DNA from 4 places in the Paenibacillus sp. 276b genome. Region 1 is predicted to be linked to each of the others. Evidence: riboswitches for the same ligand, from Rfam matches in the RefSeq annotation. Region 1 holds a riboswitch; each other region holds the start of a gene.

Region 1 (3,187 bases):
GAACAGAAGAACTGTTGATTCTTAGCCAGGTTGTGCTGTCTCTGCAGCTACCCTTTGCCGTCATTCCGCTGGTAATGTTTACGAGTGACAAAAAAAGCATGGGGGCTTTTGCCAACAAGCTGTGGCTCAAAATCATCTCCTGGATCATTGCCGGAGTTATCGTTGTCCTGAATGTGTATCTGATTATCCAGACCATTCTGTTGTTCTAGGTTAAACGGAATTACGCCGTATTTTGTCTAACTCAAAAAGGCTGATCAACTCAAGTAACGTACCCCTTGAGACGATCAGCCTTTTATATGTTAGAGCAGCAGCCTAATTATACCGAATAGATCATAAATACTGCTCTTATTTAGTTGTCTGAATTTTGAGTTACCATTAACAAAGGAAGAAGTTCCTCCAGTGATTCAATAGTCCAGTCTGGACGCTCTGCATCCGCAAGCTCCGGCTGGAATCTGCCATAACCCTGCAAAATCCGGATCGTGTGCATACCCAGCTTCTTAGCCGGAATAATATCATTATCAATCCTGTCGCCGATCATGACCGCTTCCTCAGGTTTGCATCCCGCCTGTTTCAACGCTACAGCATACAATTCAGGATCAGGCTTGGACACTCCTTCTTCAGCCGAACAGGCCAGCACATCCACATACTTGCGCAAGCCGTAGCTATCCAGCCGATTTTCCGTCCCCGGACTCTGATTGGCAATGATACCAATCTTATAGTGTTGCGACAACGTCTGGAGAACAGCGTCGGCTGACGCAAAGGGGCGCTCAAGCTCTTTGCGGAACTTCAGCTTCTCCTGTATCTGTTCCCGGTGCCCCTCATCGCTGATAAGGGTACGAATAGCCAATTTCATCGGCCATTGCTCGTAATTTCGGTAGGAGGCGGCAAATATATCTCGCACCGTCTGCATCTCCACCTGATAACCAAGCGCACAAGCTTCACGAACGAACTGACCGATAATATCATCTACCGGCTCCCATTCGTCCACGAGCGTATCCCCCACATCAAAGAACAACCATTGTATTCCACGTACATCCGGCACGCCTATTCCTCCTCGTTAGCCACAGGAAATCCATATCCCTATTTCCCAAACCATAAAAAAGAAGACCCACCATCATGCATGAGTCTCCTCAAGATTCCGTTTATTTATGATTTCAATTATAACAGGCAGCTGACACTGGATCAATCACAGGAATAGTACTAGCCACTAGCCATTCAGTAGAAACCCAACTTCCCCATTCAAGGAATATACAATACGGTCTGCTCCCATTCCCCGATAGATCCCTTTGGGGTGGCTTTGTTCCGTAATGACACACAGGGACTTGGATGTCCAGGAGCGGCAGATCTGCAAATATCGACAGGTCAGGTTTAGGCTATTTTCAAAAATAAAAACATTGCCGACACTACCTTGCGGCAAAAACCATTTCTGAGCAGCAGCTGTGTTCATGCGAATGACATGCTCCACACCGATTCTCCGGAGCCTGCGCTCTTCCCCTGCACTGTTGGTCAGAACGGCAAACGGCATTTTTTTGTACATCAGCAATTTGATAAATTTACGTCCTGCTTCATTTGGAGCAGTCACTAAGATCATCTCTTTATCCATCATTCGTTCCTCCCTTGGCGTGAAAAGACAACAAAAAAGAAGCGTGGGGGACCAAGGCCTCCCGGACGCTTCTTCAATAATCCATAGCAAAAAGACACTATGAACCAGCGTACGGCTTGTTGCCTCTCCCTTTAACGCTTACGAGGTTAGCTGACGGATTCGGGCGCGAGAGTCGCCCTATTTCCGGCTGTCACCGGAAAATTCACCCCATGGATGCCTACTGTCTTGGACAGTTCATCCTGTTGGTTCCCCCGTTTCCCACCCATGAATGAATGGAAACTCAGCGATTAAAACATCGTTCTTTTATAATCATTAATCAGAGCGATATTATCGTTTGTTTCGTTTTTCATGTAAAATTTAATTTAAATTGGAATTACGATATGAATCATACACCCGTGCCATATTGGTGTAAAGTCTGCGCAGATCACCGAATCGACGGATTTTTGCCATTTCACATCAATAATAGCGCTTACAACGTATCCATTCTCTACCCATCTCATCAAAGCTCTCTAATTCTCTCTTTAGCGAAATTCAGGTAGCAAATCAGTCACAGATCATACACGACAGCTTCAAATTGAGTTAAAAAAGCAATATTAATTTTGCATTATTTAATTGTAATCAATATAATAGAAGAAAGAAGAATATGAAATGGAGGCGATTTTCATGTCAGTCTACGACTACAAAGTAAACACCCTTCGCGGTCAGGAAGTTGAAATGTCCAACTATCGTGACAAAGTACTGCTTATCGTGAATACAGCAAGCCAATGCGGCCTCACACCTCAATTCAAAGGTCTGCAAGAGCTTCAGGATAAGTTTAAAGACTCCCCATTCGAAGTTCTTGGTTTTCCAAGCAACCAGTTTGCACAGGAAAAAGGCTCTTCTGATGATATTGCCGAGTTCTGCCAGATGAACTATCGTGTTAGCTTCCCGATGTTTGAGAAGATCGATGTGAATGGTTCAAGCGCTCACCCTCTATTCCAGCACCTTACCAAAGAAGCACCAGGCGTACTCGGCTCCAAAGCCATCAAATGGAACTTCACCAAATTCCTTGTGGATCAGAACGGACGTGTTCTGAAACGGTATGCTCCCAAAACAACACCTGATAAAATTGAAGCGGACATCAAAGAATTGCTTAAATAACAAGTAAAGGCCATCCGACCCCAGCAGACAGAATGAGCATGCATTCAGGGGAAACGGGTGACCTTTTTTTGTCTGGCCCATCTGTACTGTAAATAAAACAAAAAAAGAAGAAGCTTCCCATACGGGAAGCTTCTTCTTTATCGTTCTTATCATGCGGTCGAGAGGACTCGAACCTCCACGGGTATACACCCACTACCCCCTCAAGATAGCGTGTCTGCCATTCCACCACGACCGCATGTCGTAAATAATCGGCAACAAAATTGATTATACCCGGTTCATGTTTAAAAGTAAAGCATTTTTCTTAATATCATTTTAACTGCGCTTTTCCTTCCATAAATCGTATAATCTCGTCATTTTCTCCTACGAAGTGCATATGATTAAATTTAATCCCGTTTGTATACCCGATTAGGCCGATCACTCTACTTTATTTGTATTACCATCCTT
Region 2 (3,187 bases), on a different contig from region 1:
GAAAAGATCGCAATCAATCCTATCCTGAAAGACGGCCAAACGTTGTACGAGTCATCGGTTACATTGCAGAAAAAAGGGAGTGAATATAAGAAGGTTCCTGTTCGAATTATGTTCGAAGATGGGAAAACCATGACGAAAGAATGGGATGGTAGCGAGGAGCGCATTACCTACAAACTGACCTATACTTCCCCTGTTTCCTGGGCTATGACTGATCCGCTATACACGATTGTGCTGGAGAACCATCATATGAACAATTTTCTGAAAGCCGGACTGGATGAGCCAACTAAATCCCGCTGGAGCATGAGCGCAACCAAAATTATAGAAGCCATATTCGGAAGTCTGTCATGGTGAGGTGGATACAGTGAAAGCGAAAATACGTGAAGGCTGGTTTCTCGTCCGTCAGCATATGTTCATTGCGGCACTCTTATTTCTCTATCAATTAGTATGGGGATACTTTCTTTATCGGATGGTGCAGTCAGCTGTGGTTCCGCTGCTCCTGCGTTATCCTGACCCTGATACAGGGGAACTCAGTACGATTTTATTTAAAATGGAGAGCCAACTCGGTCTGACAACGAATCCGGAGGTTCACCGCTATTTATGGATTTTAGGGGCTATGCTGCTGATACGGATTCTGATTAGCCCACTCATTCAGGCAGGGCTGCTCTACTCGCTCCAGCATTATAACCATTCGGAAGAGCGCATTCCATTCATTCGCGGTATCAAAAATTTATGGAAACCGATGCTGTTGCTCCACACCATTCGGACTATATTACTGCTGCTACCCGCTTATTGGCTCGCGCCAAAGCTCTATTCCATCTTTATGGAAGGTTTTCATTCCCTCCATCTGCTCTTGCCTGGTATTCCCTATGTTGCTGGTTGGATTGTATACGGGTGGGTTATCCATCATGTCCTACTGTACATGCAGTTTGGTATCTCAGCTCCCGATGGGGAAGGCGGAGCACGTGGTACGTTTCAAGCTATATGGATTGCACTACGCCAAGTCATCACTCTAATCGGCATTGCTGTCCTGCTGGGCGGCCTTCATCTGTTGGTCTTTGGTGCCTTTACTTCAGCTTCATGGTTACTAACCGGCTTAACTGGTCTTATACTACAACAAACGTATCCACTTGCCCGGTGCTTGCTGAGTCTGTGGAAAATATGTGCCCATTTCCGCCTATGGCAGTCCAACTCGGTCAAAGATTAAATTAAACGGTTAAAAACGGTTACCATCTCTATGTAAAGTTGTATTCTTCAAATGCCGTTAAACAAGCAAACCTCGACCTTTCCCCGTCAAAGGTCGAGGTTTTTTTTGTTAATTTTGTTGTTAAACGTTGCCAAAGTGATATACCTCTGTTACAATAATCGCAGTGAGTTTTTAGTAACAACTTTGTAATCTTTACCTTCATATTTGTAACTACTTAAAATTTAATCGTCATTTCTTGATTTCGCAGGTGCATAACTAGCATAGCCAAATTCCTAGCACCTGGGAAGCGGGGGAACCAGTTATGGGTGAATTGATCTTGCAACAGAGGGATCATAGGGGACCTTCAACCGAATCCTTAAGCTAACCTCGCAGGCATTGGAAGGGGTATATCTCTTGTTTAAGAAGAAATTAACCGCAGCTGTACTCAGCCTCACATTCGCATTATCGCTTGGAGCAGGCAGCGCATTCGCAGATTCGAAAATGGACCAAGTTATTGATTCAGCAATGGGGACTACATACAAAAGCGGAGGAACAACGCTTAACGGCTTTGACTGCTCTGGATTCACAAGTTATGTATTCGACAAGCTGGGCATTGATCTGGCTCGCCAATCGAGTTCACAATTCGACATGGGTGATTCGGTATCCCGGATGGAAATGAGACCAGGTGATCTGGTATTCTTCAATACAACGGGCAAAGGGGTCTCGCACGTAGGGATCTTTGTAGGGGATGGAAAGTTTGCACACTCCTCTTCTTCCAAAGGAGTTACAATCAGCGCATTAAGCGAAAGCTACTGGGCTAACCGCTATGTTGGCGCTAAACGCATTATGAGCACGGACGCATATGAGACATTGGCCATCGACTAGGGACAAGCTGAGCAACGTCATGCTGTAACAATAACACTACTGTAACGAAGCATAATAGAACCGTCTGGTACATTCTCCGCAGGAATGTATCCGGCGGTTTTTTTGTGCTTCGTTTCCTTTAATGCGTTCGGGATAGCTACCAAACCTAACTTTAACTTTTTTTAAAGTTAATTTTCATTGCTTCGTCCGTGCTCTTATAATGTTTTTACCCATCCCACTATAATATAAACGAAATTACCGGAACTTTTGTTTCACTTTTTTTGAAAAACGAGGACTTGCCAAATGAACGCCTCTTTTGTAGAGTGGAAACAAGCTTAGATATGGAATGACATATGTATATGGACAAATCAAAATCATTATAGCTTGTTCACAATGAGAGGAGCGTGCAGTTGTATGGATGAAGCCCCTGTGACGTTTCACGTTGTGCCCATGCAAGAAGAACACGCGGAACTAATCTGCGATTGGCAGTATGACCCGCCTTATAATATTTATAGCTGGCTGCCCTGGGAGCAGATGAAAGCACTTGAAGTGGAATTCGGCGATCCCCAGCTACGGAAAGAACAATATGCGGTGGTGCTGGGAGAGGATCAGCAGATTTGCGGTTTTGCTCAATACTTCCCGCTTGAAGGTGTAACCCGCATCGGACTTGGCATGCACCCCGATCGATGTGGTCATGGTCAAGGAACGGCTTTTGTCTCGGCCATTGTGCAGGAAGCCATTCGCCGGAACCCTACAAACGAAATTGATCTGGAAGTTCTGACCTGGAATGACCGGGCTATTCGTGTCTATCTCAAAGCCGGATTTGTTACGCAGGATACATACGAACGACAGACACCGAGTGGTTTGAAACCTTTTTACTGTATGGTCTATGAAGGTCCTCGCGAATAACTAGGGCTTAAAATCACCCCAAAAAGTCCCCGGTTATGTGATTAGTTCAAAAAATTACCACAAAATGCTATGATGTCACTACAGGTTCCGTTATAATGATATGGATAGTTTCAAGTTAGATGATCTTTCATTCTGGAGGGGACATAAGGGATGCACAAATGGATCATGAGCGGGGTATTTTTTGCAGCGTGCGCTTTAGCTATTGTACTAATGTTTACGCTTCCAGGGAAA
Region 3 (3,187 bases), on a different contig from region 1:
CCGCAAACCGAACCTGCTTCGAAGTCTGATTCTTCCCAAGAAGAACAGTTGACTCTGGGACAGCTCAGACAGAAATATGCGGATACGTTCAAAACCAATGGCCCCTCGACAAAAAAGGTCGCACTGACTTTTGATGACGTACCTGATCCACGGTTCACCCCGCAGGTGTTGGATATTCTAAAAAAATACAAGGTGCGGGCTACGTTTTTCATTGTGGGACATCGCGCTGAGAAACATCCGGATCTAGTGAAACGCATGGTAAAGGAAGGGCATATTGTTGGCAATCACAGCTACAATCACCCGGAGTTCAGTAAGCTGTCCATGAATGCATTTCGCAAACAAATCTTACATACCGGGGATATTATTCGGAATCTGGCGGGGTACACGCCCAAAATGATTCGTCCACCTTATGGCGACATTAATGAGCAACAGCTGCAATGGGCAGCCAAACAACATTACAGCATTGTGAACTGGAATGTCGATTCCCTGGACTGGAAGGGCCTCTCCAAAGAGGAAGTCAAACAAAACATCCTGTCGGCCGTTAAACCAGGTTCCATTGTTCTGCAACATGCAGGAGGCGGTGTCGGATCGAAGCTGAGTGGTACCATCGAGGCGTTGCCTGAAGTTATCGAGGAATTGCGAAACCGCGGGTACGAGCTGGTGACTTTGGACGAAATGCTGGAACTGCCAAAGGGTAAATAGGTCAAGATCCCTGAAGTTGGATATTCAAAAGGGTGTTCTTCCATCACATTATTGTGATGGAAGAACACCCTTTATTGTTTAATTTAGATATAGTTGGAGTCACATATGATGATGTGCAGCTACGCTTTGATTTTATTTCAAAATGTAAAGTTCAACATCCTGAATACCAAATGTGCTCACGGATTGCTTGCTGCCAGGAATAAAGATATCGATCTTGTGACCTTTAATGGCACTACCCACATCACGAGCCGTTGCTACAAATGCCTGTTTTGGCAGTCCTGGATGTGTATGACCTGTCACCAGTACCTTTGTACCCAATGGAATGATACTTGGGTCTACTGCAATGGTACCCAATTCAAGCGGATTACCGAAGTAATCCACGGCACCCCATCCTCCATTTTCGGAAGCGTCTGCGGAGTATGCTGTTGCTTTGACGTCGACAGCTTTGCTGTAATCAAACGTTTTACCCCAGGCTTGTACAACTTTACTATCTGCATTAACGTCAAGGCTTGCGGCAGTTACCGTTTTGGCCTCCGTTTTAGCTGCTGCAGCAGAAGCTGTGTTCGTTGTTTTACCAGGGATCGTAATTTTCAAACCACCATAAATGTTGTAAGCTGAAATGTCATTGTTAGCTTTAATAAGAGCGTTAAGTCCAACTCCATATTGTTTGGATAAGGTGTAGAAGGTATCCCCCTCTTTGGCCACATGAACTGAATCAGCATGAGCCGGAACGGCCTGAATGAGCATTGCTGCTGTCAGCAAAGCTGTTGCTGTTTTGGCTATACGTTTCTTGTTAATCATGGTCTTCCTCCCTCATTATGCCTGCGAAGTTAGTTGTCGGATTCGGATGGAGGAAACCACCCTATAGGTTCAATTACATTAATAATTTATGTAGCCCTAATTCACCCCAAGCCGTGTGCAAATGATTCTTCCCCAAGCACACTCTGCATCGTTACATCCCCCACACTCCCAACTCCGGAAGTTTCGGCAGGAACAAATATATCACAACTTTGTAACCAAGAGTCGTAGTAAATGTTACCATCTGGCTAATTCACTTCAATATTTTTGCTGAATTCAAGCGACTTTTTCAAAAAAATGTCTATTTGAGCTTATATCGTTGATGACAGAAACGTTACTTTTTATGTAAATCCGTGCGTATTCACACGCAACAAAACAATCCCTGCCGACAGGTCGCCGACAGGGATCTATGAGGGAATAAGAATTCTCATCCACAGTATATATTTTGCATTTTCATCCAATTCATCCTAATGATGACTTGGATGTATTAGAGCACTTTAGCAAGGAAGTCACGTGTACGTGCATGCTTAGGCTCACCAAACACTTCAGCAGGTGTTCCTTCTTCTACAATAACCCCACCATCCATGAACAGGATGCGGTCCCCTACTTCGCGTGCGAAGCCCATCTCATGCGTTACAATAACCATGGTCATGCCGCCCTCTGCAAGCCGCTTCATGACATCCAGTACTTCACCGACCATTTCAGGGTCCAGTGCTGAAGTAGGCTCGTCAAACAGCATGACATGCGGCTGCATCGCAAGCGCTCTTGCAATAGCGATCCGTTGTTTCTGTCCTCCGGACAGCTGATTAGGATAAGTGTCTTTTTTGTCAGACAGGCCAACCGTCTTCAGCAAATCTGCGCAGATTTGTTCCGCTTCCTGTGCAGATTGTTTTTTCACTTTAATGGGAGCAATCGTAATGTTCTGCTGCACCGTTTTGTGCGGGAACAGATTGAAATGCTGGAATACCATCCCCATTTTTTCACGAGTTGCATTAATGTTGTGTTTAGGGTCAGTGATCGAAACTCCTTCAAAATTAATTTCGCCGGAAGTTGGCTGCTCCAGCAGGTTTAGGCAGCGCAAAAAGGTACTTTTTCCCGATCCGGACGGACCGATGACCACGACAACCTCGCCTTTGCCAATTGTTACGTTAATGCCCTTGAGCACATCGTTATTTCCATATGATTTGTGTAATTGTCTAACGTCTATCACTTGCACTCAACTTCCTTTCCAGTCGACCCAGCAGCTTGGACAAAATGAACGTCAGCACAAAGTAAATGGCCGCTGCAATCAGGAATGGATTCATTCCTTGGTACGTAATGTTTTTGACTACACTTGCCTGGTACATAATGTCCACCATACCAATAACCGAGATGATGGAGGATTCCTTGATAATGGTCACGAATTCATTACCGATCGCCGGCAACACCGCTTTGAACGCTTGTGGAAGCACAATGAAGCGCATTGCCGCACCTCTACCCATTCCCAGGGAACGAGCTGCTTCCAACTGGCCTCGATCCACACCCTGTATACCAGCGCGGAAAATCTCGGCAAGATAGGCACCACTATTAATGGATAGTGTGATAATCCCCGCCTGAAGCGGCGTGAAATTAATCCCCAACGTTAGAGCAAGACCGTAATAGATAATCATCAACTGAACCAGCATTGGTGTACCACGAATAACTTCAA
Region 4 (3,187 bases), on a different contig from region 1:
GATTTTATATATGCTGCCGTAGGCTGGCACCCAGTGGATGCAATCACAATGCAAGAGGGTGATCTGGAATGGATTGCATCTTTATGCAAGCATGAAAAAGTGGTAGCCATCGGTGAAATTGGTCTAGACTATTACTGGGACACTTCACCGAAAGAGGTTCAACATCGCGTATTACGACAACAGATTGGTCTTGCCCGTGAGTTGAATATGCCGATTGTCATTCACAACCGGGATGCGCATGAGGATATTGTAAAGATTCTGCGTGAAGAGAAAGCTGGAGAAGTAGGCGGTGTCATGCATTCCTTCTCTGGCAGCTGGGAAACGGCGAAAATGTGTCTGGATTTAGGCTTTCATCTTTCCTTCGGAGGGCCAATCACGTTCAAAAATGCAAAGCAGCCCAAAGAGGTACTTGAGAAGGTTCCTATGGACCGATTTTTCATCGAAACGGACGCTCCTTATTTGACACCGCACCCTTATCGTGGAAAACGAAATGAGACAGCGCATGTACGTCTGGTTGCAGAAGCAGCTGCGGAAATTAAAGGCATTTCGGTAGAGGAAATTGCAGCAATAACGACCAAAAATGCCATGGAACGATTTGGGATTCGTTAAAAGATCGAGCAAAACGGGTGAAAAAGTGAGTTAAGCGGAGTTAATTTGCTTTTTGATCCAAATAAATCAAGAATATTACAATATTTTAACCAAATATTTAGAAAAACGTACTTGAACAACGCTTTACAACATGCATAGAAACAGGATATCATCTTTTCAGTGAATTGTTGTGCGGAAAATTGGACAGATGTTCGGGGGATGAACAAAGGGACACTTTCCGATGAAACAACATTACTTTCATGAATCAGTCTCGCTGAGTCTCCGTTAACGGAGAGCGGGGGAACCAATAGGGCTTAAACATCGGTGATTGCAGCCGATGCGCAACATGCGCTGACCCAAAAGCAGCGTATGAATCTGCGAAGCCGTATTTGATTTCTTCTTTGGGTCTCGGGGTGAATTCAAGGGCGTCCGCCATGAGCGGATGACCGGAGATAGGGCGGCTCTCTTTCGCCCGAACCCGACAGCTAACCTCGCAAGCGGAAAAAGAGAGGCAACCTCGTGCATGAATTTCCGATATTCAGAATCATTCGGAAGCCACGAAAGAGTTCCTCTTAAACTCTTTCTTTGGCTTTTTTGTTTTTGAATAAAAGAAATACGGTCATCATACGGTAAGTATTCAGGAGGATGACATCATGTTGCGAAGATTGATTCATGGTGCAGAACCGGATTATGTTGGTCCGATCTGTGTTCTGTAGAAAATTTGGTATAGTCGCGTCAAAGACATCATGCATTACTTTAGACGGCGAGGCTATGAAGGAGGACGGAGAAGTGGGCACATTCCAACCAGAAGAGACCCATGAGTCACGATCATCCAGTAAGTCTTTCGCGTTGCGGTGGAAGCATGAGAACTTGCGTCAAATGGCATTGATCGCGATTTTCTCAATTGCGCTTACAATCATGATCTTGTTAGTCGTTTACGGTCAGGCCGGGAAACAAATTTCACTGGTTATTGATGGCAAAGCTCAAGCGGTAGAGACTCGTACAGGAATGCTTCAGGAAATGCTGGAGGAGCAGTCAATCACAGTCAGCCCTCACGATCAGGTATCCATGCCCTTGAATGGGGCGATCACAGATGGAGACCGCATCGTTATTGAGCGGGCCGTTCCAGTTAATATTACGGCAGACGGGGACACCAAGACTCTGTATACAACCGATTCATCGGTAAAAGATGCGATTAAAAAATCAGGTATTCAAATTGCAAGTGAAGACAAAGTATATCCGGCGCTTGGAACCACTATTGAAGCGGATATGAAAATCCGTGTAGTGCGGGTAACAAAGCGTACGGTGGAAGTGGAACATCCGATTGCTTATAAAGTGATCAAAACGGCTGACCCTAGCTTGTACAAAGGCGACAATCGTGTCGTTGTGAGCGGTAAAGAAGGCACACTTGTACAGCATATTGAAAAAGTGTTTCAGGATGGAGAATTGGTCTCCAAAAAAATGGTGGGTAAATCGGTCGCAACGAATCGCGTCGATAAAGTGATTGCCATTGGTACCAAAGCCAAACCTGTTGTGAAAGAGCCAGTGATTCAGACGGTATCGGCGCAGACTTCCACGACAAAAACAGCAACAACCACGAACTCGAAGAAAACCGCTGCTTCGGGCAGCAAAGTAATTACCGTCTCAGGCAGTTCTTTTAAATATTCAAAAGTCTTGAAAAATGTATCCATGACGGCATACTCTTCTGAAGAGCCTGGTATCGGCACAAAAACAGCTTCAGGTACTCGGGTAACTGAGGGACGTACCATTGCGGTTGATCCCAAAATCATTCCGATTGGCTGGTGGGTGTATATCGAGGGCCTTGGCTTCCGTCGTGCGGAAGACACAGGTGGTGCCATTAAAGGCAACAAAATTGATGTGTATTATGATAGTGTGAAGCATGCCCTGAACTTCGGACGGAAGAAAGGCAAGACGGTATATGTGATTGGTCCGGTGAAGCCGGAAGCGAACTAAAATCGTTTTACTTTGAAATGGGAATGCTATAAAATATAAGCATGAATGATTCATGCGGAATATGCGGCGGAGGGGTCTGAATTCAGTCTCCCCGCCGTTTGGCAGAGAAGAGGGATATTCCTCTTCTTTTTGCGTTAGAAAGGAAGAAATGGAACATGATAAAAGAAGTGATCGTGGTAGAAGGCCGTGACGATACCGTAGCCATTCGACGTTCGGTTCAGGCAGATACGATCGAGACTGGTGGGTCCGCCATCAACCAGCGCATTCTAAAGCGGATCGCACTTGCTCAAGAGAGACGTGGTGTCATCGTACTGACAGACCCGGATCATGCTGGTGAACGTATTCGTAAAATCATCGCCAATAAAGTACCTGGTTGCAAGCATGCTTTCATTCCGGAGGCAGATGCTACGCGCAAAGGCGACATCGGAGTGGAGAACGCTTCACCGGAGGCGATTCGTCATGCATTAGCACGTGTACACACGTCATATGAAGGCGCACCAAGTTTGATCGATTGGGAGGATCTGATTGCGGCGGGACTGATTGTGCACCCACAGGCTGCTGCACGTCGTATGGAGATGGGCAATCTGCTGGGCATAGGTTATTGCAATGGCAAGCAGTTCCACAA

The links. A riboswitch is a leader RNA that binds a small molecule or an ion and turns the genes downstream of it on or off. The one in region 1 is predicted to bind cyclic di-AMP.
Region 2: it holds a riboswitch for cyclic di-AMP, as region 1 does, so the genes downstream of both, BLV50_RS32030 (C40 family peptidase) here and BLV50_RS13365 (HAD family hydrolase) in region 1, are expected to answer to the same signal.
Region 3: it holds a riboswitch for cyclic di-AMP, as region 1 does, so the genes downstream of both, BLV50_RS08955 (3D domain-containing protein) here and BLV50_RS13365 (HAD family hydrolase) in region 1, are expected to answer to the same signal.
Region 4: it holds a riboswitch for cyclic di-AMP, as region 1 does, so the genes downstream of both, BLV50_RS31225 (3D domain-containing protein) here and BLV50_RS13365 (HAD family hydrolase) in region 1, are expected to answer to the same signal.

Annotation. Positions count from the first base shown of each region.
Region 1 covers NZ_FNRR01000002.1:570,435-573,621, reverse strand. The annotation lists gene BLV50_RS13375 (Nramp family divalent metal transporter) at 1-209, shown strand, start outside; gene BLV50_RS13370 (HAD family hydrolase) at 350-1,042, opposite strand; gene BLV50_RS13365 (HAD family hydrolase) at 1,208-1,603, opposite strand; cyclic di-AMP (ydaO/yuaA leader) riboswitch at 1,724-1,899, opposite strand; gene BLV50_RS13360 (glutathione peroxidase) at 2,267-2,743, shown strand; partial or broken gene BLV50_RS33790 (hypothetical protein) at 2,722-2,787, opposite strand; tRNA gene BLV50_RS13355 (tRNA-Leu) at 2,896-2,978, opposite strand.
Region 2 covers NZ_FNRR01000015.1:28,865-32,051, forward strand. The annotation lists gene BLV50_RS32020 (M1 family metallopeptidase) at 1-351, shown strand, start outside; gene BLV50_RS32025 (hypothetical protein) at 362-1,204, shown strand; cyclic di-AMP (ydaO/yuaA leader) riboswitch at 1,457-1,594, shown strand; gene BLV50_RS32030 (C40 family peptidase) at 1,598-2,068, shown strand; gene BLV50_RS32035 (GNAT family N-acetyltransferase) at 2,462-2,956, shown strand; gene BLV50_RS32040 (c-type cytochrome) at 3,107-3,187, shown strand, end outside.
Region 3 covers NZ_FNRR01000001.1:2,119,182-2,122,368, forward strand. The annotation lists gene BLV50_RS08950 (polysaccharide deacetylase family protein) at 1-702, shown strand, start outside; gene BLV50_RS08955 (3D domain-containing protein) at 835-1,503, opposite strand; cyclic di-AMP (ydaO/yuaA leader) riboswitch at 1,506-1,702, opposite strand; gene BLV50_RS08960 (amino acid ABC transporter ATP-binding protein) at 1,988-2,710, opposite strand; gene BLV50_RS08965 (ABC transporter substrate-binding protein/permease) at 2,697-3,187, opposite strand, start outside.
Region 4 covers NZ_FNRR01000013.1:14,819-18,005, forward strand. The annotation lists gene BLV50_RS31220 (TatD family hydrolase) at 1-609, shown strand, start outside; cyclic di-AMP (ydaO/yuaA leader) riboswitch at 851-1,104, shown strand; gene BLV50_RS31225 (3D domain-containing protein) at 1,378-2,562, shown strand; gene rnmV (ribonuclease M5) at 2,718-3,187, shown strand, end outside.